One region of the Virgibacillus kimchii genome, then DNA from elsewhere that is predicted to be linked to it. Evidence: predicted binding sites of a transcription regulator. Region 1 holds the regulator's gene; each other region holds the start of a gene.
What was found. The regulator Rex, encoded in region 1, represses fermentation and respiration genes when NADH is low (regulators of the CRP and FNR family bind a similar motif). The targets are predictions, from matches to a motif close to TTGTGAAATATTTCACAA.

Region 1 (6,221 bases):
GTGTTTACTATGTGACGAACGCCGTACTTCCACAAATGATTGAAAACGGACAAGGTACCGTTATCAATATTGCTTCCATTGCCGCATTTGTTGCAGGAGGCGGTGGCGCAGCATATACAGCTGCTAAGCATGGTATTGCCGGCTATACAAGACAGCTTTCATTTGATTATGGTCCAAAAGGTATAAAAGCAAATGCAATTGCACCTGGAGCAATTGAAACAGGTATGACAAAAGAAATCTTTGAAGAAGGTTCAGCAGATGTAATGGAAGCAGTAAATTCTGTTCCGGCAGGCAGATATGGTCAAGCGGAAGAAATTGCTACTGTTGCATTATTCCTGGCAAGTGAAGATTTTTCCTTTATGCATGGGGCGGTTGTGCCAGTTGATGGTGGATGGATTGTAAAATAAGAAGTTAATCATAGAGAATGAGCATATCTAATGATGGTGTTTGATTTCTATATAATTAGAAAAGATTCTTCACAACGGGTTTTTTTGGTTGTTATAAAGACTTCACCAAACAAAAAATAAAGAATCCATTTTGATACAACTTTTTTCAAAATGGATTCTTTTTATTTTTCATATAATGCGTAGCTTTAAAGGATCAGGCCATATTTAAAAGCTACACGAGATGGTCGGGAAGCCTATGCTCAGTGTAAAAAAAGAACACTGTTTTCATTGCGCGAAAGACAGGTATAGCTCAACTATTCTATCTTCCTTTTGCTTACAAATTCGCTTCTTCCTCTTCCTGCAAACCGGCCCATTCTTCCATTAATACCTCAGCTTGCTGTTTTAATTCATTTGTTTCCATGGTCAGGCTTAAGGCTTTCTCATGGTCCTGGTAGACTTCCGGGTCTGTCATCTGCTCCTCCAGTTCTGCAATGGCTTCTTCCAGTTTCTCTATTTGGGTTTCCAACTCGCTAATTTTTCTTTTTCGCTTCCGCTGTTCACTTTGCAGCTGTTTTACTTCCCAGTAGCTGTTTTTCTTTGCTTCCCGTTTTTTTGCTTTTTCTCCCGCTTCTCTTAACCTTTTTCGTTCAGCTTCTTCTTCTTTCTTTTCTGTGTAATAATCATAATCGCCGAGATAAAGAGTAATTCCGTCTTTATTCATTTCAGCTACCTGGTCGGTAATTCTGTTGATAAAATAACGGTCATGAGAAACAAAAATAATCGTTCCCGGATAATCCTGCAGTGCTGCTTCCAATACCTCTTTACTGTCGATGTCCAGGTGGTTTGTCGGCTCGTCCATAATAAGCAGGTTTGCCTTTTGCATCATCAGCTTGGCCAGTGCCAGCCTTGCTTTTTCTCCCCCGCTTAAAGCTTGGACCGGTTTTAATACTTCATCCCCGGTAAATAGAAAGTTCCCTAAAACGGTACGGATATCTTTTTCATTAATCTGCGGGTAATCATCCCATAATTCGTTAAGTACCGTTTTGGAGGATGTCAAGTTAGCCTGTTCCTGGTCATAGTATCCGATTTGTACGTTCGTTCCTATTTGAATCGTGCCGCTGCTTGGTGTATTTTTCCCCAGGATGGTTTTCAGCAGGGTTGTTTTTCCGACACCATTTGGACCGATAAGCGCAATTCTTTCCCCACGGTTCACATGGAGCGTGGCATTTCTGAACAACATCGCTTCTTCCTCTTCATAGCGAAATGAAAGATCCTCCAATTTTAATACGTCATTTCCGCTTCGTCTGTTTATTTGAAAGGAAAAGTTGGCAGAAGACTCATCCCCCAATGGCTTGTCGAGTTTTTCCATACGGTTCAGCTGTTTCCTTCTGCTTTGCGCTCTTTTTGTCGTCGAAGCCCTGGCAATATTGCGCTGAATAAAATCCTCCAGCCGCTTTATTTCAGTTTGCTGTCTTTCAAATTCCTTCAGTTCTTTTTCATAGTCCAAGGCTTTCTGTTTCAGAAAATCACTGTAGGAACCATGATACTTTTTTGTTTTATGCCGTGAAATTTCATAGACGATGGAAACGGTCTTATCGAGAAAATAACGGTCATGGGAAATGACTACAATGGAACCGGGATATCCCACCAAGTAATTTTCGAGCCAGTTGAGGGTGTCCATATCCAAATGGTTTGTCGGCTCATCCAGCAGGAGAAGGTCCGGCCTGCTCAACAGCAATTTACCCAAAGAAAGTCTCGTCTTTTGTCCACCGCTTAATTCACTGATCGGTGTATCGTAATCAAAATGATGGAAATGGAGTCCGGTGAGTACAGACTTTATATCGGCTTCATACGTATATCCGCCTTCTTTTTGGAAGTTTTCCATGAGCTGATCGTAATCATGCAGCAGCTTTTCATAATCCTTGCCGGAGAGGGTGTCCGATTTTTGCAGTTTTTTTTCCATTGTCCGCAGTTCGTTTTCTTTGTGAAGCAAATGGGAAAACACTTCCAGCATTTCATCCCAGATCGACTTCTCAGACTCCAGTACAGTATGCTGTGCAAGATAACCGATCGTTAAATCTTTTGGCTTAAAAAGCTCTCCTTCATCATAGGTAAGCTCCCCGGCCATAATTTTCATTAAGGTTGATTTTCCTGCACCATTTCTCCCGACAATGGCGATCCGGTCATTTTGTTTCACTTCCAGTTTTATATTAGATAAAATCTCTTCCGCACCGTAAGATTTGGAAAGCGCATTTATTTGCATCTGAATCATTATCTTCACCTCATCACCTTCCAGTTTATCTTATAATTGATGGAGCAAGCAATATAATTGTGAAATAAATCACGACTTCCGGCTGAATTTCTGTTAAAATAGAGATAAACGCTGGAATAATGGAGTGAAGCGAATGTCTGATTTCACACATTTTAATGAAGAAGGCAGAGCTCGAATGGTGGATATTAGCGAGAAAAAAGAAACAGAGCGGACTGCTATAGCCAGAACTAGTATCTTGGTTAATGAAGAAATATATTATAAAATTACGGAAAAAAGTATAAAAAAAGGGGATGTGCTCGCAGTAGGGCAGGTTGCAGGCGTGATGGCAGCCAAGAAAACGTCCGATATCATTCCTATGTGCCATCCGCTGCCATTAACTTCTATTGATATTTCCTTTGAATGGTTTGTGAAAGACGGTACCTACGAGCTGGGTATAAAAGCGTTTGTAAAGACGAAAGGTTCCACGGGTGTGGAGATGGAAGCTTTAATAGCAGCTTCTGCCACCGCGCTTACCATCTACGATATGTGTAAATCCATTGATAAATCAATGGTTATTGGTCAAACCTATTTAGTGGAGAAAAAAGGTGGAAAGTCAGGAGACTACTACCGGGAAGAAAAGAGGAATCAACATGGATCAGAATAAAATACCACAAGCAACGGCAAAGCGATTGCCGCTTTATTACCGATTTTTAAATAATTTAAACCACCAGGGGAAACGCAGGGTTTCTTCCAAAGAGCTGAGCGAAGCGGTGAAAGTCGACTCTGCCACCATACGCAGGGATTTTTCCTACTTTGGTGCGCTTGGTAAGAAAGGTTATGGGTATAATGTGGAATACCTGCTTGGTTTTTTTAGAAAAACATTGGACCAGGATGAAGTTACAGATGTTGCATTGATTGGAGTCGGTAACCTGGGAACAGCCTTTCTAAATTATAATTTCCTGAAAAACAACAATATAAGGATCCAAATGGGATTTGATGCTGATCCTACTAAAGTTGGCACGACAATCAGTGATGTACCCATCTACCATATCGATCAGCTGGAGGAAAAAATGGAAGGGATTGAAGTTGCCATTTTGACCATTCCCGCAGAGGAAGCGGACACTGTTACGGATAGGTTAGTTGATCTGGGGATTACAGGAATATTAAATTTTACCCCTGCACGCATTACTGTACCCAATCATATACGGGTTCATCATATCGATTTGGCCGTGGAACTGCAGGCCTTGGTATATTTCCTGAAACATTATCCTTTAACAAAGAACTCGGTGGAGAATTAAGAGGCTGAAAAGGTCTCTTTTTTGCGGCATAAAATTTGTGGGAATTCTTGAAATAAATTTAAAATAGTAAATTATACCTATAAATTTTGGTTTTATAAGTCAAAAGGCATCTTTTCGGATGCCTGGCCATAGTCTATGATATAGGGTGATGCTTTCTTCATAATGGTTGTGAAATAATCATTTTTTCTAATCAGGTGTTATCCGGTTTTTAAAATTATTTGCAATAATACAAAATAATGGCGATGCACCCTTTAAGCAAATAAATAATGCACTTTTTCTTTGAAAATATGAAAATGAATGACGGGGGCACCATAGAAACTTGAAGAAAGCACGCGAGAAATGAAGGCTGTACATAAAAACAAGCGTGCTATGCTGACTATATTTCCTTACTTGCAAGAAAGAAAGTATAAAATTTTTGCAAATCTTTATGGTGGGGCTAGGAACTGCTGTACCGTGGTCCCAGAGAAGTATTTCGAGGTAGTAAAAATTTTTAAGTGCTAAGTATAAGAAAAGCTAAAGATTCGCTATAGGGCGAGCTTTTCTAATCGGCACTAAAGTATTTTCTTCTGCATAAGTACCATAGGGGCTACTGCAAAGGTGGGCAGTAGCCAAATTTCTTGTGAGCAGCCTTGATTTTATTAAACAATTACATAGGAGGTAGCGTAAGTGAGAGAGTGGAAACTGTTACTTTTGGCCTTGGGTCTTTTGCTCGGTATTTTCCTGGCAGCCTGTAATGATGATGCAGGAGTAGATGAGGCCGAAGAAGAAGAGGCGGACACGGAAGAAGAAGCTGAAGCAACCGAAGAAGAGGAAGAAGCTGAGGAAGAGGAGGAAGAAGCAAGCATACCGGAGGATGAGGAGTTGTTTGCAGTCCTCGAGCGTAACGTGGCGACTATGGCGGATGATGATAAGACAGCCCATATGGAAACACTGCACTCTGAATCACCGGGATATGCAGAGACGGAGCAAATCCTGGAAGATATGTCCGTTTACACATTGGACATTGACATTTCTGATATGGAAGTGGAAGAAAAATCCGAAGAGGAAGCAAGGGTTTTTTACACACAGACGAATATTAAACTGGATGGGCCGGTTTATGAAAATAATGAACTGACCGGTGTCCATATTTTGCGTCCGGAAGATGGAGAATGGAAGATTTATGATACGGAGCTCGTAGATTACGTTGTACTGGATGAAAATGGGGAGCCATTAGAGGAAGGGGCAGCAGAAGAAGTAGTAATGGAAGGCGAGTATGCTGATGCTGTATCCGGGCTGGAAATGCCATTTGATGAAGATGAATGGGTACTGATCCACTATGCGGAAGATATGGGTGAAGCCATTGCTGAATATCTGATGCCGGGAGATGATATTGACGATTTCTCGGAACTTGTAACAGTACATTATTTCCCTGGCGGAAAAGATGAAATCGGAGTTGCACAATTTATGGATGTCATGGAGACCAATTTAACAGATATGACGGCAGAAGGTGAATTTGCATTTAACCGGCTGGAAGAAACCGAAGAAGAAGGAATATTTGAATTCTCGGTGGAAAATGACCCGATGCAATTTGATCAGGAAGAACTTGCCCGTACCTTCGTAAAAGATGAGGATTTATTTGCAGTAAGATATACCGTGATAGAAGATGTAATTGAAGATAGAGATGAGTGGATTGAAAACTTATCTCAGATTCAATAACATGGTAATGCATTTTGCTTGCGAAAAAATGAAGTAGGCTAAAAAAAACACAGCATACCAGTATTGGTATGCTGTGTTTTTGTAGACCAGAAAATAAGAGCATTTTGCGTGTTTATTTTTCATTGTTTTTCATTCTGAAATACATAGCCATTAACCTGATGCTCACACCAATCTCCAGGGTGGCAAATAAAGCGAGCACCACGGTGGTTACATTCCATATGGTATCTTCCACACTTTGTATGGCTACATAGATAAAGAAGATACCGAGGAAGAAATAGATAATAGCCATGGTCCGCGGTGAAAACCTCATATGTTAGCCTCCAAAAAAGATAAACTGCAGCTCGTTCAGTATTCTTTCAATTTCTTCCGGGTCCATATTATATTGTGCAAAAACGACCAGTGAATTCATAGCAGCATGCACAATGATCGGTACAATAATTCGTTTTGTTTTCACATACAGAAATGCAAATACAAATCCCATTGTTGCGTATATTAACAGATGCTGCGGCTCTCCGTGGATGATCCCGAAGATAAATGAGGACAGCAGGGCAGCAAAGAAAAAATTCATTTTTTTATAAAGCTCTCCGAAGA
Region 2 (6,221 bases), 2.1 Mb from region 1:
ATCACTTTCGCCTTTGATTCTTCCGCCAACTCTTCCGCATAGGTGATGAGTTCTTGATCCGGCAGAAGTGTCTCGGGAGCGCAAATGCGGATATCCATCCCAACTTTTGCACCGCCAATTAATAAACTGGTGGCTACATTATTTCTGCCGTCGCCGACATAAACGAGCCGCACCCCTTTCAGGTGTCCCACATTTTCTTTTATAGTAAGAAAATCCGCCAATATTTGGGTTGGATGGTAGTCATCTGTCAACCCATTCCATACTGGAACTCCTGCATTCTGCCCCAGTTCTTCCACGGTTTCGTGTTTAAACCCGCGGTATTGGATGCCATCAAACATTCTGCCAAGCACAATCGCAGTATCACGGACGGACTCCTTCTTCCCGAATTGCACATCCGCTTTCCCCAAATACTCAGGGTGTGCGCCTAAGTCCACACATGCTACCGTGAACGCACAGCGCGTTCTTGTGGACGGCTTTTCAAATAACAGGGCAATATTTTGTCCTTCCAGAAAACGGTGAGCTTCACCGTCTTTCTTCATTTCCTTCAGTTCCTTAGCAAAGTCAATTAAATAGTTAATTTCCTCTTCCGAAAAATCTGTAAGTGTCAAAAAATTTCTTCCCCGCAGATCTATCGTGGTCGTTTCCATTTGAAAAACCTCCTTGGTTTTTTACTAAAATTGAAACCGGCTGCATGGGCAGGTTCAAACAACAAATGCTCTCCCCTGCCCATCACTCCCTGCAAAAATTCATAGCTAGAGCAAAACTGTTATGCTCATAGAAGCCATGACAATAATAGATAAAACAATCAAAAGCTTCCAGACGTGCTTGAAATATACGTTATACGGGACACGGGCTATCGCCAATGCTCCCATAATAACGGCGCTGGTCGGTGTAATTAAATTTACTACTCCGGCAGCACTTTGAAAAGCGGTCACTGCCATTTCCCTTCCTACGCCGGCAAAGTCGGCCAAAGGTGCCATGATTGGCATGGACATCGTCGCCAATCCGGATGTGGACGGCACCAGGAATGATAATGGCAGATAGAACAAGTAAGCCAGGTTGGAGAATAATACCGGCCCTACCCCGTCCAACAACTGCTCTCCCCAATGCAGCACGGTTGCTGTCATTCCACCATCTGCCATGACAACAGAAATACCTCTTGATATGCCAATAATTAAAGCTACACCAAGTAAATCTCTCGCCCCATCAACAAAAGTGCTGGTGAAGTTTTCCTCTCCCATTCTGTAAATAAAGGCGATAACAATGGAAGCAAACAGAAAGAGCAAGGTTAATTCACCGAACCACCAGTCACCCAGCGGCATGACATTTCCAAGAAACGGACCGATGACCGGGATGTTTAAGAAAAAGTTGTTTATGTTATCAAAAATGTGGATGTTAAATTTATCTGCCCATGGTATGACACCAAGAACCATAAATAAAAAAGTGATACCAAACACCCACAATACTGCTTTTCGCTTTCCGGTTAAATCCAATAACTTTTCGGATTGTCCGCTTAGAAAGTACGCTTCATTATCCTTTTTCATATCGTACACCAGGGATTTGGAAGGATCTTCTTTCACCCGTTTGGCATATCTCATAACAAAGAAAATAGTTACAGCGAGTGTGAGAATAAGGATAATTACCCGAAGTATAATCCCTTCACCGATGGAGATTCCTGCAAAGCCTGATGCAATCCCTGTTGAAAACGGGTTCATCGTGGAGCCAAGCACACCAACACCTGATCCTAGCGCGATAATTGATACTGCAGTCAGAGAGTCATACCCTGCTGCTATTAAAATCGGAATGAGCAATGGATAAAAGGCAATGGTTTCTTCCGCCATTCCGTAAGTGGTTCCACCAAGGGCGAATAAAACCATCAGTACCGGAATAAGCAGATGCTCCCTGCCTTCCATTCCTTTTACAATACGGCCGATTCCTGCATCAATTGCCCCGGTTTTCATTACAACGCCAAGAAATCCGCCAATAACCAGGACGAAAAAGGCAATATCCTGCGCATCAAAGAAACCGCGAATAGGTGCGTACAGTACTTCCCATATACCTTGGGGATTTTGTTCCATTTCAGTATAAGTGCCAGGTACCGGCTGCAAATCATCTCCCAGGATCTCGTATTGACCGGCAGGCACGATCCAGGTTAGTATAGCAATCACTATAATAATGAGAAATAACAGGGTGTACGCAGAGGGCATTTTAAATTTACTTTTTTTCTTTTCCATGTCTCTCCCTCCTCATCAAATAATTTCCTTCCTGAGTTACCATCTTTCAAACATGACTACATCTACTATTTCGTTTTCCGGAAATTAAAGCTCGTCCTTGATGCATCACCCTGTTTTTTCTGTATAAGGAATCTTAGATAGCGTGTAACACAGGGTTGGACTGCGAGCATGAAACCAGTCCATCATGAATCCTGTTCATTCGCATCCCCCCTTTAATTGGTGGGAGAAACAGTGGTTCCTGTTTCCCCTTACAGATCTTCCCGATATAGTGGCATACTCATGCAGCGCGGTCCGCCTCTTCCCCGGACGAGTTCCGAACCCCGGATTTCAATAACTTCAATTCCATGCTCCCTTAATAATTGATTGGTTACATAGTTTCTTGCGTAGGTGACTACGACACCTGGAGCAATGGCCAGTGTATTAGAACCGTCATTCCATTGTTCCCTGGCTGCTGCAATCGGGTCTCCTCCTCCACACGGGATCAATGTCACGTCATCCAAATGAAGCACAGCTTTTAATGTTTCTATTAAATTTTTCCTTGGGGTAATTTTTACCGTGTTTTCTGTTTCACCTTTTTCCAAAATATAAATATTCATGTCCCCAGTAGGCCCCTGAATAGCAGGATGGATCGTAAATTTATCATAGTCGACCATCGTAAAGACAGTATCCAAATGCATGAATGCTCTTGTTTTTGGAATTTCCACCGCAACGACTTTTTTGATCTTGTCCTGACGGTTGAATATATTTAACGCTAAACGTTCAATTGCCTTGGCAGCTGTTCTGGAACTGATGCCAATCGCAACCGTATCCTCTGAAAGCATAAGTTCATCTCCGCCTTCGACTGGATACTCAAAGTAACGGTCCAGCCAAACAGGTATATCATGTCCGGCAAAACGTGGGTGATATTTTAAAATATAGCTGATGAACAGAGACTCTCGTTTTCTCACTTCTTCACGCATCGTATTAATGGTCAGGCCTTCCCCGATTACTGCCGCTGGGTCCCTTGTAAAATAGAGGTTTGGCAGCGGATCCAGATAAAATGGATAATGATCATCCAGCAGTTCATAAAGATGGGTCTTTTTCTCCTTCTGAATCTCAGATTTTCGCACGCCGGCAATGATCTTATCAATCATATCCTTCGTACTGTGGGATAACAGAAATTCAGACACCGTATCGTATGAGCCATTCACCATCACTTTTGATTCAAATAAAATATCTGCCACAAATTGCTCCTTAATATCTTCTGTGTGAAGCGCTTCAGAAAGCAACGTAGTTAAATATAAAACTTCAATGCCCCGGTTTCTTAACGCATTTGCAAAATAATCATGCTCTTGCTGAATCACCTTCAAGTCCGGGATATCATCAAATAATAGCCTCGGTAAATATTCCGGGGTAAGGTTTTCCAATTCTTTTCCAGGCCTGTGTAGTAATACCGACTTTAATTTACCAATCTCCGAATTGACACGAAATGGATATTTCATCGTAAAGACCTCCTGTTTTTTTATTAAAAACAAACTTTCTTATAAAATGTTTAGAGAAAATAACCTTATCTCTCTATCTTCTATTCTACTTTGGAAAAGAAACTTTTGATGTGGGGGTTTATACAATAACTTTGTTAATGTTTTCACATAAATAATGTATGCAAATTCACCTTTTATTTGCAGTAAATCAGACAAGGCAGTTGTATAGATTTTGGCATTCATAATGTGGAGGATTTGGCATAATAAGTTTTAATGTGAATGTTTTCACATGATAGGGTGGTAAATAACCGAATTAACATTGTAATTCGGTATTATTGCGATAACAAAGGAGAAGGATCAGCATTATGCTGATGAAACATGCAGTTGCTTCTTTTATACGCATTTTCCGATGAAGTAGTCTGCGTCATGCACTATGATTTTCTTTCCGTTCAATGATATAACTTGATCTTCTTTTAACGTCTTATATACGTGTGATACGGTTTCCCGGGAGGTGCCTGCAATTTGAGCCATTTCCACCATGGTTACTGGAATGTCAATATGATAATCTTTCTCAATTTTGGTGGAGAAATTCTGAAACAAATAGCTGATGGATTGTTCCACCCGATCTGTTGCAAGCGGTGTGGATACAGTCTGAAGGCGGTCCTGATGTCTTTTCGTTAAAAGATCCAGCCGCTTAATGATATGCAGTAACATTTCATTTTTTTGCGGAATGATCGATTCAAACTTTTTCGTAGGGACGTAGTATACATGGATGTCAGTAACTGCGTAAGCTGAATATCGATAAAAATCCTCATTAAATAATCCTACATACGGAAAAAAATCATTCGGATTAATATAATTAATATACAGCATGTTAGCATCCCGATTTGTTTTTTCCAATTTCACATAACCGTCTGCGAGGAGAAAGATTCTTTCCCGTGGATCTCCTTCTGTAAAAAGCAGCTGATTCTTCTTGTAAGTTCGTTCAAACAGCGATGTTTTTAATTCGGCAATTTCTTCCTCACTAAAATGAGATAAAAATTCAAAGTTGGCTAAATTCACTGCTGGTGATGTTCGCATTCAATCCCCACCTTAATTCCTTTTCCTACTTTAATCATAACATAAAAATAAGGGATTAGATGTGATGCAGATCAATTTTTGGAAAATAGTCATACAATCAAGTGAATTCTAGTGTACCATTGCTTTTTTTGTTATAAATTCTGTAACATTTTTTATGTCTTCGTCTTTAATATGAAATTGCTGTTCCATCGCTTCTAGATATTCTCCTGCTTTTTTGATGTTTTTAATTCCGTTTTTCATATAGGATTTATACCTTGCTGTGACCTCTTCAATTTCTTTCTCATACTTTTCATCGGTGCCCGGGGTTACAGCTATTTCATATAAATCAATTATCTCATCCTGATCACGTTCAGGGGAAAATTCATGCGGATCGGTACTGTCAAATATACAGAAATCCAATTCTCTTACCAGAATCATATCTATACTTCCAGGATCAAAGCTGCAATGATACTGCTCTATGTCATACCCATGCTGCATGCATGCTTCCGCAATTTTTTTCATGAACGTGGATTTACCTGTACCTGCCCGGCCCTTAATATAGTAAGCCTTTGACACCTGATTAATTATATGGGGAACCTCGTTCACTACGCCATCAGCCGTGTTCGTACCAAATAAGCGATAAAAAGCATTTCCTTTATTAGTTGTTTTCGGTACGTTTTCCAGCAGTTTTTCAATGAAGTTATCAGCCAGCTCATCCGCTTTTTGAAAATCCATTTCATTGATATAGATTGCTTCCAGGTCATCGTGTATTTTTAAGCCGGTTTGGAAATCGTCGTAGGCTAAGTTTGTGTATTCCTGAATTTTTTCTTTTTGTTCATCAAGATCGTTGGGGAGTTGTTCGGATATGAATAAATTAAGGTCAATTTCAATTGCCCCCGGTAGATTCGGTGTTGCAATGTCATCAATGATCATGGCCGTCTTTTTGTCGCGGATGATAACACCGTCAAGGTATTCTTTTTGTTTTGGGCTTAATAGTATCTCCAGCTCATTGTCTTTGTATCTTTCCATGACTTTATTGATAACAGCAGTTTTTAACGTATGCGATGGATGCTTCAGGATAATGACATATTTAAAGTCTTTTACATTGGAAGGCAGCAAGTTAATAAAACCTTCCGCTGTGTTTGCAGAAACATAATACTTTTTAATTGCGGACACATCCTTTTTTCTTTTTGTGTAGTTTATGTATATTTGGGTGTGTGGGTGAATGATACACGCTTTGTTAATCAGTTTTTATCCCGCTGTGTTAAGATAAACTCTCTTATAAGCAAAACATCATATAGGCAGGCTCAAACTACTATTGCACGTGAAATATAGACCTAGAACCTGCCTTCACAATGTGTTTCTTTCATAGTTCTTTCCATTACTCAAAAGTTAAACAATATCTATTGTAAAAGCATATTTCTCATAAATGGACTCCATTTTTTCTTCTTCATCTTCCAATATAAGA
Region 3 (6,221 bases), 1.9 Mb from region 1:
CTCAAATTGTTCCATTGTCCGTAAATTTTCCATTGCCTTTCCTCCCTTTAGGGTTTATATACACGCATCGTTGTTTAGATGTTCTTATTAATGGCAGGGAGAATATTTACATGTCCCCCCCTATTTTCGTATATTATCTCATAACAGCAGTCTATGTCATAGCAATTGCTTTAAATTAACACAGATATTGTTTACTATAATAGATAGATGGAAGAAAAACAATGGAGGGATATGATGGAACTAACGGTTTATTTAGCAGGACAAATTCACGATGATTGGCGTGAAGATGTTAAAAAAATTGCCAAGGAGAAGGATCTGCCTTTAACTTTTGTTGCACCGCAGACGAATCATGATCGTTCCGACGATGTTGGGGAGGACATTCTCGGAAAACAGCCGGATAATGTATATCGTGATGACGCAGCATCCAGTGTGAATAATTTCCGCACGCAGGTATTAATGCAAAAAGCCGATGTGGTTATTGCTTTATTCGGGGAAAAATACAAACAGTGGAATACGGCTATGGATGCAAGTGCCGCCATTACAATGGGCAAACCTACAATTATTGTACGTGACCCATCTTTGGTTCATCCGTTGAAAGAGCTGTCCAATAAAGCAAATGTTACGGTGGAAACGGTCGAGCAGGCGCTGGATGTTATCGCATATATCTATGAATAATACATGAAAGCAGCGGTAACTACCGCTGCTTTTTTCCTGTCCAATATTCCATCTGTCCTTTCAGTAGCCGAACGACATGTTCAAACATAGCCTGCCTTGAAACAAGATCATTAGTAAAAATACCAACAGCGCCTTCATTATTGCGGACCGCTTTCTTTTCTGCATAACTGTCCATCACATCTCCGAGTTCGGTACCCTGCCGTAAGCGGACAGCAACTTCCCCGGGCAGTAATATTCTTGCACCGCTTGCTGTAAATAGATTGTCTTCAGGCGTTGCCAATGCTCCCCAATTACAAAGAAACAGCTGATCACCCACAAACATGACACCGCCTTCCAGACCAATGCCCATGGAGGAAGGGAATTTTTCCAAACATTTCCTCGCGCGGTTTATTGCCCCCTGTTTCGTTTCTTCATCAGAAAAAGGCTGTGCAGCAACGCCGGAGGAAACTTTTATCCCCTTGACTTCTTTGTCCGGAAAGACAGTTCGTACCGCATTCATTTTCGCCGGGTTTAAGGAACCGATCGTTACAATCATCATGAACCATCCATTTCTGCTGTTATGCCTGCCTGATTTGATCCACTGTATTCTGGTCTGTCTGTTTTACCAGCTTAACAAGCAATTCTCTTGCAGCTGCATAATCATCCACATGAATAATCGATGCGGAAGTATGAATGTACCGGGAACAAATACCAACGACTGCAGAAGGAACTCCGTCATTGGAAATGTGCACACGTCCTGCGTCTGTTCCTCCCTGGGAAACAAAGAATTGATATGGAATGTTATTGGATTCCGCCGTATCCAGAATGAATTCTCTCATACCACGATGCGTGATCATCGTCCGGTCAAAAATCCTGAGCAGCGCCCCTTTTCCAATATGGCCAAATTCCTTTTCATCACCCTTGGCATCGTTAGCCGGAGAAGCATCAAGCGCGTAAAAAATATCCGGTTTTATCATATTTGCCGCAACCTGAGCACCGCGCAGACCTACTTCCTCCTGTACGGTAGCACCGGAATAAAGCTGGTTGGGAACTGTTTCATTCTGTAATTCTTTTAACAATTCAATGGATAAGCCGCAGCCATAACGGTTATCCCAAGCTTTTGCCAAAATCTTTTTCTCGTTGGCCATTGGCGTGAATGGTGTTAAAGGAACGATTTGCTGTCCTGGCTTTACACCAATTTTCTCTGCATCTTCTTTATCATCTGCACCGACATCAATCAGCATATTCTTTATTTCCATCGGCTTTTTCCGCTGTTCCGGCGTTAGATTATGTGGTGGGATGGATCCAATCACCCCCACTACAGGTCCGTTATCCGTCATCACCTGTACACGCTGGGCAAGCAGCACCTGATTCCACCAGCCGCCAAGTGTCTGAAAGCGAATCATGCCATTTTTCGTAATTTGCGTGACCATAAAACCAACTTCATCCATATGACCCGCAACCATCACTTTCGGTCCTTCTCCATTTTTAACGCCGAAAACGCCGCCGAGATTATCCTGAATCACTTTATCCGCGTATTTTCCCAATTCTTTTTTCATAAATGTGCGTACAAGCTTTTCATTCCCAGGTGCACCCTGCAGTTCGGTTAAATTTCTAAATAAATCCTTCGTTTCCTGGTTCATGCAATCCCTCCATAAATTTTCTATGCAATATCTTCAGTATAACGGAAGAAGACAAATTATTTCCACTTTCCCATTGATTGTTTTATTGATTTCTATTTTTTCCCGTTTGCTGTATACTATGGGGTAAATACAGAAAAAACAAAACACTGATAGAGGTGAACGTAAAATGGGTGTAAAAAGAGTTGCACTTGCTGCGGGAATGGGGGTAGCAGTAGGTTATTTAGCTAGACAACAGATGGAAAACATGCAAAAGATAACACCGGAAAGAGCTTTAAAACGTGCGAAAGAAACATTTAAGAAAAGCGGTCCAATCAGCGGGTCCTGGATTTATATGAAACCGGAGGAAGTGGAAATGAACGGCTTGTTGTATGATGCGTATAAAGGCGGCGTCACCCGCAATATTGATGGGGAAAATAAACAGTATGAGTTTTATGTGGATGTAGAAACAGGCACTGTCATTGATTCCATTGAAACGACATAATAATGTAATGATTGTATTTTTAACATAAGAATATTTGCATGCCGACCGGTTACCGGTGGATTATCTAAAAAAAGCCCGGGGAATATTCCCGAGCTTTTTTCATTTAATTATTTTTATTAATATATTGACGTTTATTATCTTCTATCCCTGCCAGACAGATTGCTGCAGGGTCGTTGTCAATCTCAAGCTCAACAGTGGACCCATCCACGGGTAACGTTTCTTCAAAGATTTGTTCATATTCCTCTACAGAAACTTCTTTCCGTGACGCAAACAATTTAGTATGCTGTTCCACCCTTAAATGTTTCTCATAGCCCGGCTGGATAATTCCTGTAAAAAATTCACCAACGGCTCCCGACCCATAACTGAATAAACCAATTCTCACGCCCGGGTTTAGATTCTCTTTATTTTCCAGTAAAGATAATAAGCTTAAATATAAAGAACCGGTATAAATGTTTCCGACAATTCGGTTATAGAGAGTACTTTGCTGATAATTTTCCACTAATCGATCTTTATCTTCCTCACTGCCTTCATCAAAAATAGTCCTTAATGCTTTCAGACCCATTTTTGTATATGGCAGATGAAAACACAAAGCTTCAAAGTCTTTGATGCTATGCCCCGTTTTATCTTTATAGCTCCCCCATACTTTGGAGAAGAATGCAATATACTGTTCATTGGAAAATTTCCCGTCCACAAATGCTTTATCGGAATAAATCGGACGCCAGAAATCCATAATATCATTTGTCAAATACGTACTCGTGTCTTCAAAAGCCAAAATTTTTGGTTCCCTGCTGATCAGCAGCGCTACTGCACCTGCTCCCTGTGTGGATTCTCCACCGGTATTCAGCCCGTATCTGGCAATATCCGAAGCAAGTACCAATACTTTACTTTCGGGATTTAACGCAATATGTCCCTTTGCCATTTGAACTCCTGCCGTTGCACCGTAGCATGCCTGTTTCACTTCAATTGTTCTTGCTGCAGGATTTATTCCAAGCAGATGGTGCACATACACTCCAGCTGATTTCGAGTGATCCACCCCGGTTTCTGTACCAAAAATAACAAAATCTATCGCCTGTTTATCTTCTTCGGTCAGCATTTCCGACGCGGCATTCGCAGCAAGCGTTACCGGGTCCTGTGTGATTGGTGTAAGTGCCATTTTTTCCTGACCGATTCCAATCGTAAATTTATCCGGATCAATACCTCTTGCTTTCGCTAAATTTTCCATATCCAGATATAAATGCGGTGCGTAAAATCCTATTTTATCTATTCCTATTTTCAAGCTGATTCTCCTTCCACACATCCACTGTATAAGATAGTCATACTAGTGAAACAATGAACAAGTCACTGCATTTTTTTATTAATACGTAAATAATAATATATTGCGATCGGAAAAACAATGATTTAATCGCAAATATCATTTATAAAAAAATGGTACCCGAAAAGAATCCGGGTACTTCAAAATCAATGAACCGTTCTTGTACTAATTTCCTCCATACGCATACCGTTCCCGCACTATCTCATCAATCTTCTCCCCTTTTTCATTAAATTTCATCGCACGGTAATAGGCATCATGATAAAACGTATACCATGCCTGCTTGTTATATCCGAAATCCATCCATTTCTCTTTTTCATGGACAGAAGTGACCGGATAATCATCATAGGCCAGTGCCCATAATTTATTCTGGTGGGCATGGGTTGGCATGATATCCGCCATATGAATGAAGCATTCCTCCCCATCTTCAAAGACAAGGATGCAATGCCCATCACTATGCCCGCTCGTATGAACCATCTTTAAACCATCAGTCACTTTTCTCTCTTGCTTAAATGTTTCCACTTGATTAACGATTGGCTCCCAGTTCATTTTCCAATATGTATTTTTTGACCGTATATTCGGATTTCTCATTTCATGCCATTCGACTGCAGAAGTATAAATTTTTGCATTTTCAAAAACTGACACAAACCCGCCCTGTCCATCCGGTTTTGTCAAGCCGCACGCATGGTCAAAATGTAAGTGAGTCATAAGCACCACATCGATATCCTGAGGAGTCAGCCCAAGTTCTTTCAGAGATAAATCTACGGAAGATTCTTCCTTCACCCCGAAATTTCGTAGTTGCTTGTCCGTTAATTTTCCATTCCCCATGCCGGTATCAATAAGATAATTCTTCCCGTTCAGCTGCAGTAATATCGGATCTGTTCTCAGTTCAATTTGGTTTTTATCATTATACGGATACTTTCTACTCCATAAAGGCTTCGGAACCACCCCAAACATAGCACCACCATCCAGGAAATTTACTCCCCCGTTCAGCCAGGTTAATTTTGCTCTACCAACCTGTAATGTTTCCATTCTGTTTCTCCTCCTTGTAAAAAATTTGAATTCTATATAAAATATCGCATTAACTTTATCATAACAGATCACAAGAATCAGTTACTTATAAAAGACTTGCCATTATTAATTATAAAACCTTTCATCTTTCTTATTAACAATTCCAAACTCAGGCCATATTCTTAGTAATTTAATTATTTTTTGAGCAAATGCACTTGTTTAATCAATAATATTCTTTATAATCAGATATAATATAATATAATTTATTTTAACATATAAGAAAGAGGGGATATTAATGCAGAAGTTAGCAAACTTCAGTCAATTTGTTGGTAATACGTTTGCCATTTGGGTTTTAGCATTTGCCATTATTGCATTCTTTTCACCGGATACTTTTATTTGGATAGCCCCATACATATCCATACTGCTTGGGGTGGTCATGTTTGGAATGGGGTTAACACTGACCACGCAGGACTTTAAAGAAGTATTTAAAAGACCGAAAGATGTGGCCATCGGGGTCGGGGCACAATTTGTCATCATGCCGCTCATCGCTTTCGCATTGGCCGTAGGTTTACAGTTGCCCCCGGAAGTAGCTGTGGGAGTGATTCTTGTCGGTTGCTGTCCAGGTGGTACAGCGTCAAATGTCATGACTTTTCTTTCCAGGGGAGATACTCCTTTATCAGTTAGTATTACCGCATCGTCTACAATCTTAGCACCGATCATGACACCTTTGTTAGTGTGGATTTTAGCGAGCCAATGGCTTCCGGTTTCTGCCGGAGCTCTTTTTTGGGACATCGTACAAGTCGTCATTATCCCGGTTGTTTTAGGTATCACATTAAGAGCATTTTTCAGCAAGCAGGTAGAAAAAAAGTGTCCAGGCTTTGCCCTTAGTCTCTGTTATCGCTATCGTAGCCATCGTTGCCACAGTAGTCGGAGGAAATCAGGAAAACATAGCCACAACCGGTCTATTAATATTTGCCGTTGTCATTTTACACAATTTACTCGGTCTGGGCTTGGGCTATTTAATGGCTAAAATTTTTGGGTTGGATTTCAAGAAACAAAAAGCATTGTCCATGGAAGTTGGACTGCAAAATTCAGGACTGGGAGCTACTCTGGCAACAGCTCA
Region 4 (6,221 bases), 1.3 Mb from region 1:
AGAAACTTGATGAAAGCAAAAAGTTTTCAAAACCGATTGTTACGGAAATTCTTCCTGCCAAAACCTTCTACGAGGCCGAAGAAGAGCATCAGGACTATTACAAAAAGCAATCCTTCCACTACCGGCTCTATAAAAAAGGTTCCGGGAGGGAGGATTTTATTAAGGAAAATTGGCAAAAACCCGTGGATAAATCGGCATTGAAAGAAAAGCTGACACCACTGCAATATCATGTAACACAGGAAAACGGAACAGAACGTCCTTATCAAAATGAATATTGGGATAATGAAAAAGAAGGCATTTATGTTGATATTGTTTCCGGTGACGTTCTGTTCTCCTCCCGTGACCAATACGACGCCGGGTGCGGATGGCCAAGCTTTACCAAGCCGGTTGACAATTATCAATTAACCGAAAACACGGATACCTCCCACGGAATGATCAGGACGGAAGTGAGAAGCAGAAATGCAGATTCCCATTTGGGACATGTATTTGAGGATGGCCCAAAGGAAGCAGGGGGATTAAGATATTGTATGAACTCTGCTGCCATGCGTTTTATTGAAAAAGAACATATGGAAAAAGAAGGGTATGGAAAATATTTATATCTTTTCAAGGATTAATAAAGGAGTTAAAACATGATTCATCTTGACTGGGAAAACAAGGAAACAATAAAGCAGGTTAAGTGTGTCCATGCGGACGCAAAGAAATTTATCGTAAACAGAAAATTAACACCCGGGAAAACGTATGATGTAAAAAATGAAACTGATGAATTTTACTTTATCATCGATAACAGTGACCGGGTAGGCGGTTTCCTGAAAGATTACTTTGAAGAAGTATAAGCTGTGTTCGTTTTGAACACATACGAACTATGAAGGCTGTATTATCATACCTGCCAACAAAATACGTGAAATCAGCTTTATAGAAAAACAGAAGGAGGGAGGACGACCTTTCTCCTTCTGTTTTCATCTTTAATCCAGATATAAATTGGCAAGCAGTATTCCCAGACTTTTTTCATACATATCGGGAAATTGCTCCACCGGCAGGGGATTAACACCGCGTCCCAGTTCCACCGTAAAACCCGGCCTCCTGAATTCCTGTATGAACCAATCTTTATATCCGGCATAGCTGTCAACATACTGTACAGGCTGATAGCCGCTCACTCTCTCATATTCATTTACAATTACTTCGGACTCCGGAGGCTCCAGACCCTGAAAACCCCAAAATATGACTTCTCCCTGTGTATGAAAAGCATGAACCCTTAAGAAATTCCGCTCAGCTGCCATTTCTGCCATGGCAATGGCCTCAGGTTCCGTCAGTGGCTGGTAACCGGGGAAATCAGCAGGCTGCGGGGAACTTGGTTTTCGTGCACTTTCCGTTTCCCATAATGCGGGATATTGATTATTTAAGTCCACACCTCTTATATTTGCTTTCCAATTGGAAAAATCTTCATTTTGGTTGTTGATTTCCAGCACTTCCTCCTGATATTCCCCGGCAGCCTCAGCCCCATTTAAAACAAGATTGACACCATCCGGATTAACCATAGGAACAATGGATAAAAGGGAATCGCGGTAAAATGGGAGCATAAACAGACCTCTGATAGGAAGATGATTAGTAAGAGAAAGTGCATATTCATTAATAAATTGCATGAGTACCGGAGTAGTAATCCATTCCTGTGCGTGAAAGGATCCATTTACATGGACGTTCTTTGCACCCCTTCCGATCTGCAGATCTATAATATCTTTAGTCATCACCGATTGGCCAATAACCTGCTGCATGATAAAAGGATATACTGTTGCCAGCTTTTCCATATCCGACAGCATTGTTTCATACGTATAATGGCTGGCATCCGAAATAATCATCCCTTCCACTTTATGAGGCAAATAAATCTGTTCGTTAATTTGTAACTGGAAAGCATCTATCCCCGGGTTTAATAAACGGAGACTATCCACCGGCACATTATTAGTCATCGAAATCGTCCATAGGGTATCATTCGGTTGGATGGTATAGGGTTCAACCATATAGCCGGGGATAGCAACTTGTTGTCCAGTTGTTAGTTGATCAGGTGTAATGCCAGGGTTCGAATCCTCAATCAATATGAGGGGTATGCCGAACAGCTGACTATAGTACCATAGAGTATCTCCGTTTCTTACAGTGACCTCCATCTAATTCCCTCCTTATGATGGATGAATAGTAATTCCTATGTTTACAAGGCTGAAAAAATGAATAATTTCCCTGGTTCGACATACGTGATCATTGAGTTTCTTTTTTATTTTTAAAGGGAAATAAGTTATACTGTAACTAGCCGACATAACTCATAACATACTACCGATGGGAGGAAGACGAATGGCTTTTGTAATCACTTCACCGTGTATCAGTGAAAAATCCGGGGAATGTGTGGAAGTTTGCCCTGTTGATTGTATAGAAGAAGGAAAAGATATGTTTTATATTGATCCGGATATATGTATAGACTGTGGCGCTTGTGAAGCAGTATGTCCCGTAGAGGCAATTTACATGGAAGATGAAGTACCTGAAGAAGAATCGAAGTATATCGAAATAAACCGCAAGTTCTTTGAAGAGCAATAAAACAGAAAGCCGCTGCCGTGACAGGCAAAGCGGCTTTTTTTATTTAGTAATTCCACTTAAAATTAAAGCCATGTACAGTTTCAGCAGGCTGTGGTAACCATAAAAAATTCTCCAACCTACGAATGTACAGTAAAATTGTTAATAATTAACTCATAATATGGGAACACTGATTAAAGTAAGCGTTGCCAAAAGCAAATATGGAAGCCGGTTGCCTAATCCCTGTTAGTAAAGAATAATAAAACAGTTTTTCTGCTTTAGCTGCAGCTTACATAATTTATAAAAAGATAAATAATTAAGTGATAAATGTCACATTATTTTTCAGTGTATTAGTTATCGTTTGTAGAGAAAATCTGCACATGTTATCCTTACCACTAATTAACAATGTAGATTATTCTAATATTAACCACAAATCTGTCATTTCGTTGGAGGTGCAAAATGAGCAAACCATCTACACCGTTGTGGAAACGTCTGTCTTATTTTGGAAAAGCAGAAAAACTGAATGACCAGTATGAACGATCTCCGGAAGACCGAACCAAAACAGAGCGCTATTACCGCAGAAGGTGGCAGCATGATAAAGTAGTAAGAACGACACATGGGGTTAACTGTACCGGTTCCTGCAGCTGGAGGGTTCATGTTAAAGATGGGATTATTGCTTGGGAAACCCAGGCCATAGATTATCCGACTACAGGAAAGGATATGCCGGAATTTGAACCACGTGGCTGTCAAAGAGGTGCCACCTTTTCATGGTATACGTACAGCCCCCAACGGGTACGTTATCCCTACATCCGTTCAGCTTTATTAAAAATTTGGGCTGAAGCGCTAAACGAACAGAAAGATCCTGTAAAAGCATGGAAAAGCATCGTGGAAAACCCGGACAAATCCCAAAGATACAAATCCGCAAGAGGAAAGGGAGGATTTGTCCGGACAACCTGGGAAGAGATTAATACGCTGTTATCTTCCTCTATTATTTACACCATTCAGCAGTATGGACCGGACCGGATTTTTGGATTTTCCCCCATTCCTGCAATGTCGATGGTCAGTCATTCCAGCGGTGCCCGCTTTCTTAATTTAATTGGCGGCTCGCTTTTAAGCTTTTATGATTGGTATGCAGATTTGCCACCTGCATCGCCGCAAGTATGGGGTGAGCAGACAGATGTACCTGAAAGCTCGGATTGGTTTAATTCAAGCTATTTGCTTGTATGGGGTTCAAACCTGCCGCAAACCCGTACACCGGATGCCCATTTTATGGTGGAGTCACGCTATAAAGGCACAAAGATTGCAGCAGTAGCACCGGACTATGCTGAGTATGTAAAATTTGCAGATACCTGGCTGCCGGTGGAAGCCGGGATGGATGGAGCACTGGGAATGGCCATGACGCACGTCATTCTAAAAGAATATTATGTGGATCAGTCAACACCGTACTTTAATGATTACGTTAAAAAGTATACAGATTTACCTTTTTTAATCACACTCGATCAGGACGGGGAAAATCTGAAAGCAGATAAATTTGTCCGGGCTGAAAACGTCGGAATGAACATTCCCAATGCAGCGTGGAAGACCGTGGTTTATGATCAAAAAAGCGCTTCCTTTGCAGCCCCTGACGGTACGATAGGTCATCGCTGGGAAGATAATCAGACTTGGAATCTCCATTTGCGTGATACGGATAATGAACTCGGAGAAATAGATCCTGTCTTATCATTAAAAGATCATGCTGATGAAATAGTTGATGTCAGTTTCCCCGAGTTTACAAACACTTCCAATCACAACATTTATAAAAGAAAAGTACCTGTAAAAAAAATAATGATTGATGGAAAAGAAAAGTATATCACAACTGTTTTTGATCTATTACTGGCTAATTGCGGCGTGACCCGTAATTTACCCGGTGAGGAACAAATTAATTATAAAAATGAAAGCGCTGCATTTACTCCCGCATGGGCGGAAAAAATGAGCGGTGTACCTGCGGAGGATATTGCACAAATCGCCAGGGAATTTGCCCAAAACGCGGTAGATTCAAAAGGTCGCTCCATGATTATTATGGGATCGGGAATCAATCATTGGTATCATTCCGATATGATTTACAGATCCATTCTTAATCTTGTTTTGCTGACAGGATGTGAGGGGGTAAACGGTGGTGGATGGGCCCACTATGTCGGCCAGGAGAAGATTCGTCCGCTGGAAGGTCACCAATCTGTAGGAATGGCAAGAGACTGGGGGATACCAGCAAGATTGCATGCCGGTACGTCGTTTTTCTATTTTGCTACGGAACAGTGGCGGTATGATACCCAAAAAGTGGATGGGCTTATATCTCCGTTAGCCAAAAAAGGCCGCTACGATCATTTGGGAGATTATAACTCCCTGGCGGCAAGATTAGGTTGGGTGCCCTCATACCCGCAATTTGATCAAAATTCGACAAAGCTGGTTGGAGATCAATCCGAAGAAGAAACAGTAAAATCAATCGTAGAGAAAATAAAATCCGGTGAAATGAATTTTGCTGTGGACGATCCAAGCAATCCCGTCAATTTCCCAAAAATGCTTTTCGTGTGGCGGGCAAATCTGATCGGCAGCTCTGCAAAGGGGCATGAATACTTCCTAAAACACTTATTGGGTACCCATGAAGGAACATTAAGTGAACAGGAAGAAGAGAAAAACACGAATGAAATAAAATGGATAGAAGATGTGCCGGAAGGAAAGTTGGACCTGCTTATCAATTATGACTTTCGCATGAGCGGTACGGGGTTATATTCGGATATCGTTTTACCTGCCGCCACATGGTATGAAAAACATGATTTATCAAGTACGGATATGCATCCCTTTATTCATCCATTTAATCCGGCAATTACTACCCCCTGGGAATCCCGGACGGATTGGAATGCATTTAAATCTCTGGCAAAGAAATTTTCGGAAATGGCCGAAACCTATTTGCCTGAAACAGTTAAAGATGTTGTTGCCCAGCCATTGCTGCATGATTCAAAAGATGAAATACGGCAGGCTTATGGCACGGTTCCAGATTGGAAAAACGGGGATTTTGAACCAGTACCCGGCGTTAATTTCCCTAAACTCCAGGTCGTTGATCGTGATTATCCCCAGATCTATGAAAAGTTTATTTCCCTGGGAGATAACATTCGAAATCAATTGGGTGCTAAAGGCATCTATTGGGATGCAAAAGAAGAGTACGACCTGCTTAAAAAGTTGTTGGGTGTAAATAAAAAGACGAAATACTTCGAAGGACTGCCAAGTATTGAATCCGATCGTCAGGCAGCAGAAACCATTCTAACTTTATCCAGTACAACTAACGGATCTCTTGCCATGAAAGCATGGAAAGCCCTGGAAAAGAAAACAGGCCAGAAAAATCTCACCGATCTGGTGAGCGAGCGGGCAGAGGAAAGGATTTCTTTTAATAATATAACAATTCAGCCAAGGCAGGTTCTCTCATCTCCCGTTTTTAGCGGTTCTGTAACTGGAAACAGAAGATATGCCAACTTTACAACAAATACTGAAAAAATGATTCCTTTCAGAACGTTAACAGGGCGTCAGTCTTTCTACCTTGACCATGACATCATGCTCGAGTTTGGAGAAGGTTTGCCGACGTTTAAACCACCGTTGCAAAAGCTGACTTTCTATGGAGGGGACCGGAAGCCGGAAGC

Region 2: a site for Rex is predicted at 3,968-3,985, ahead of arcA (arginine deiminase). Genes of this name have one in related genera too.
Region 3: a site for Rex is predicted at 4,098-4,115, ahead of ACZ42C_RS07145 (hydroxymethylglutaryl-CoA synthase). Genes of this name have one in related genera too.
Region 4: a site for Rex is predicted at 2,872-2,889, ahead of ACZ42C_RS04300 (nitrate reductase subunit alpha). Genes of this name have one in related genera too.

What each region holds. Positions count from the first base shown of each region.
Region 1 is NZ_AP043951.1:3,751,413-3,757,633, forward strand. Features, by position in the region: gene ACZ42C_RS18300 (SDR family NAD(P)-dependent oxidoreductase) at 1-407, shown strand, start outside; gene ACZ42C_RS18305 (ABC-F family ATP-binding cassette domain-containing protein) at 721-2,658, opposite strand; gene moaC (cyclic pyranopterin monophosphate synthase MoaC) at 2,792-3,301, shown strand; gene ACZ42C_RS18315 (redox-sensing transcriptional repressor Rex) at 3,288-3,935, shown strand; gene ACZ42C_RS18320 (hypothetical protein) at 4,602-5,630, shown strand; gene ACZ42C_RS18325 (YdiK family protein) at 5,743-5,940, opposite strand; gene ACZ42C_RS18330 (CPBP family intramembrane glutamic endopeptidase) at 5,944-6,221, opposite strand, start outside.
Region 2 is NZ_AP043951.1:1,682,961-1,689,181, forward strand. Features, by position in the region: gene argF (ornithine carbamoyltransferase) at 1-647, opposite strand, end outside; gene ACZ42C_RS08510 (YfcC family protein) at 753-2,234, opposite strand; gene arcA (arginine deiminase) at 2,483-3,715, opposite strand; gene ACZ42C_RS08520 (Crp/Fnr family transcriptional regulator) at 4,088-4,774, opposite strand; gene ACZ42C_RS08525 (hypothetical protein) at 4,883-5,929, opposite strand; gene ACZ42C_RS08530 (hypothetical protein) at 6,146-6,221, opposite strand, start outside.
Region 3 is NZ_AP043951.1:1,393,037-1,399,257, forward strand. Features, by position in the region: gene ACZ42C_RS07120 (thioredoxin family protein) at 1-33, opposite strand, end outside; gene ACZ42C_RS07125 (YtoQ family protein) at 235-675, shown strand; gene ACZ42C_RS07130 (DUF84 family protein) at 695-1,210, opposite strand; gene ACZ42C_RS07135 (M42 family metallopeptidase) at 1,233-2,297, opposite strand; gene ACZ42C_RS07140 (PepSY domain-containing protein) at 2,464-2,778, shown strand; gene ACZ42C_RS07145 (hydroxymethylglutaryl-CoA synthase) at 2,882-4,054, opposite strand; gene ACZ42C_RS07150 (YtnP family quorum-quenching lactonase) at 4,256-5,119, opposite strand; partial or broken gene ACZ42C_RS07155 (bile acid:sodium symporter family protein) at 5,394-6,221, shown strand, end outside.
Region 4 is NZ_AP043951.1:862,320-868,540, reverse strand. Features, by position in the region: gene msrB (peptide-methionine (R)-S-oxide reductase MsrB) at 1-614, shown strand, start outside; gene ACZ42C_RS04315 (DUF6501 family protein) at 630-833, shown strand; gene ACZ42C_RS04310 (M14 family metallopeptidase) at 963-2,156, opposite strand; gene ACZ42C_RS04305 (4Fe-4S dicluster domain-containing protein) at 2,338-2,577, shown strand; gene ACZ42C_RS04300 (nitrate reductase subunit alpha) at 3,013-6,221, shown strand, end outside.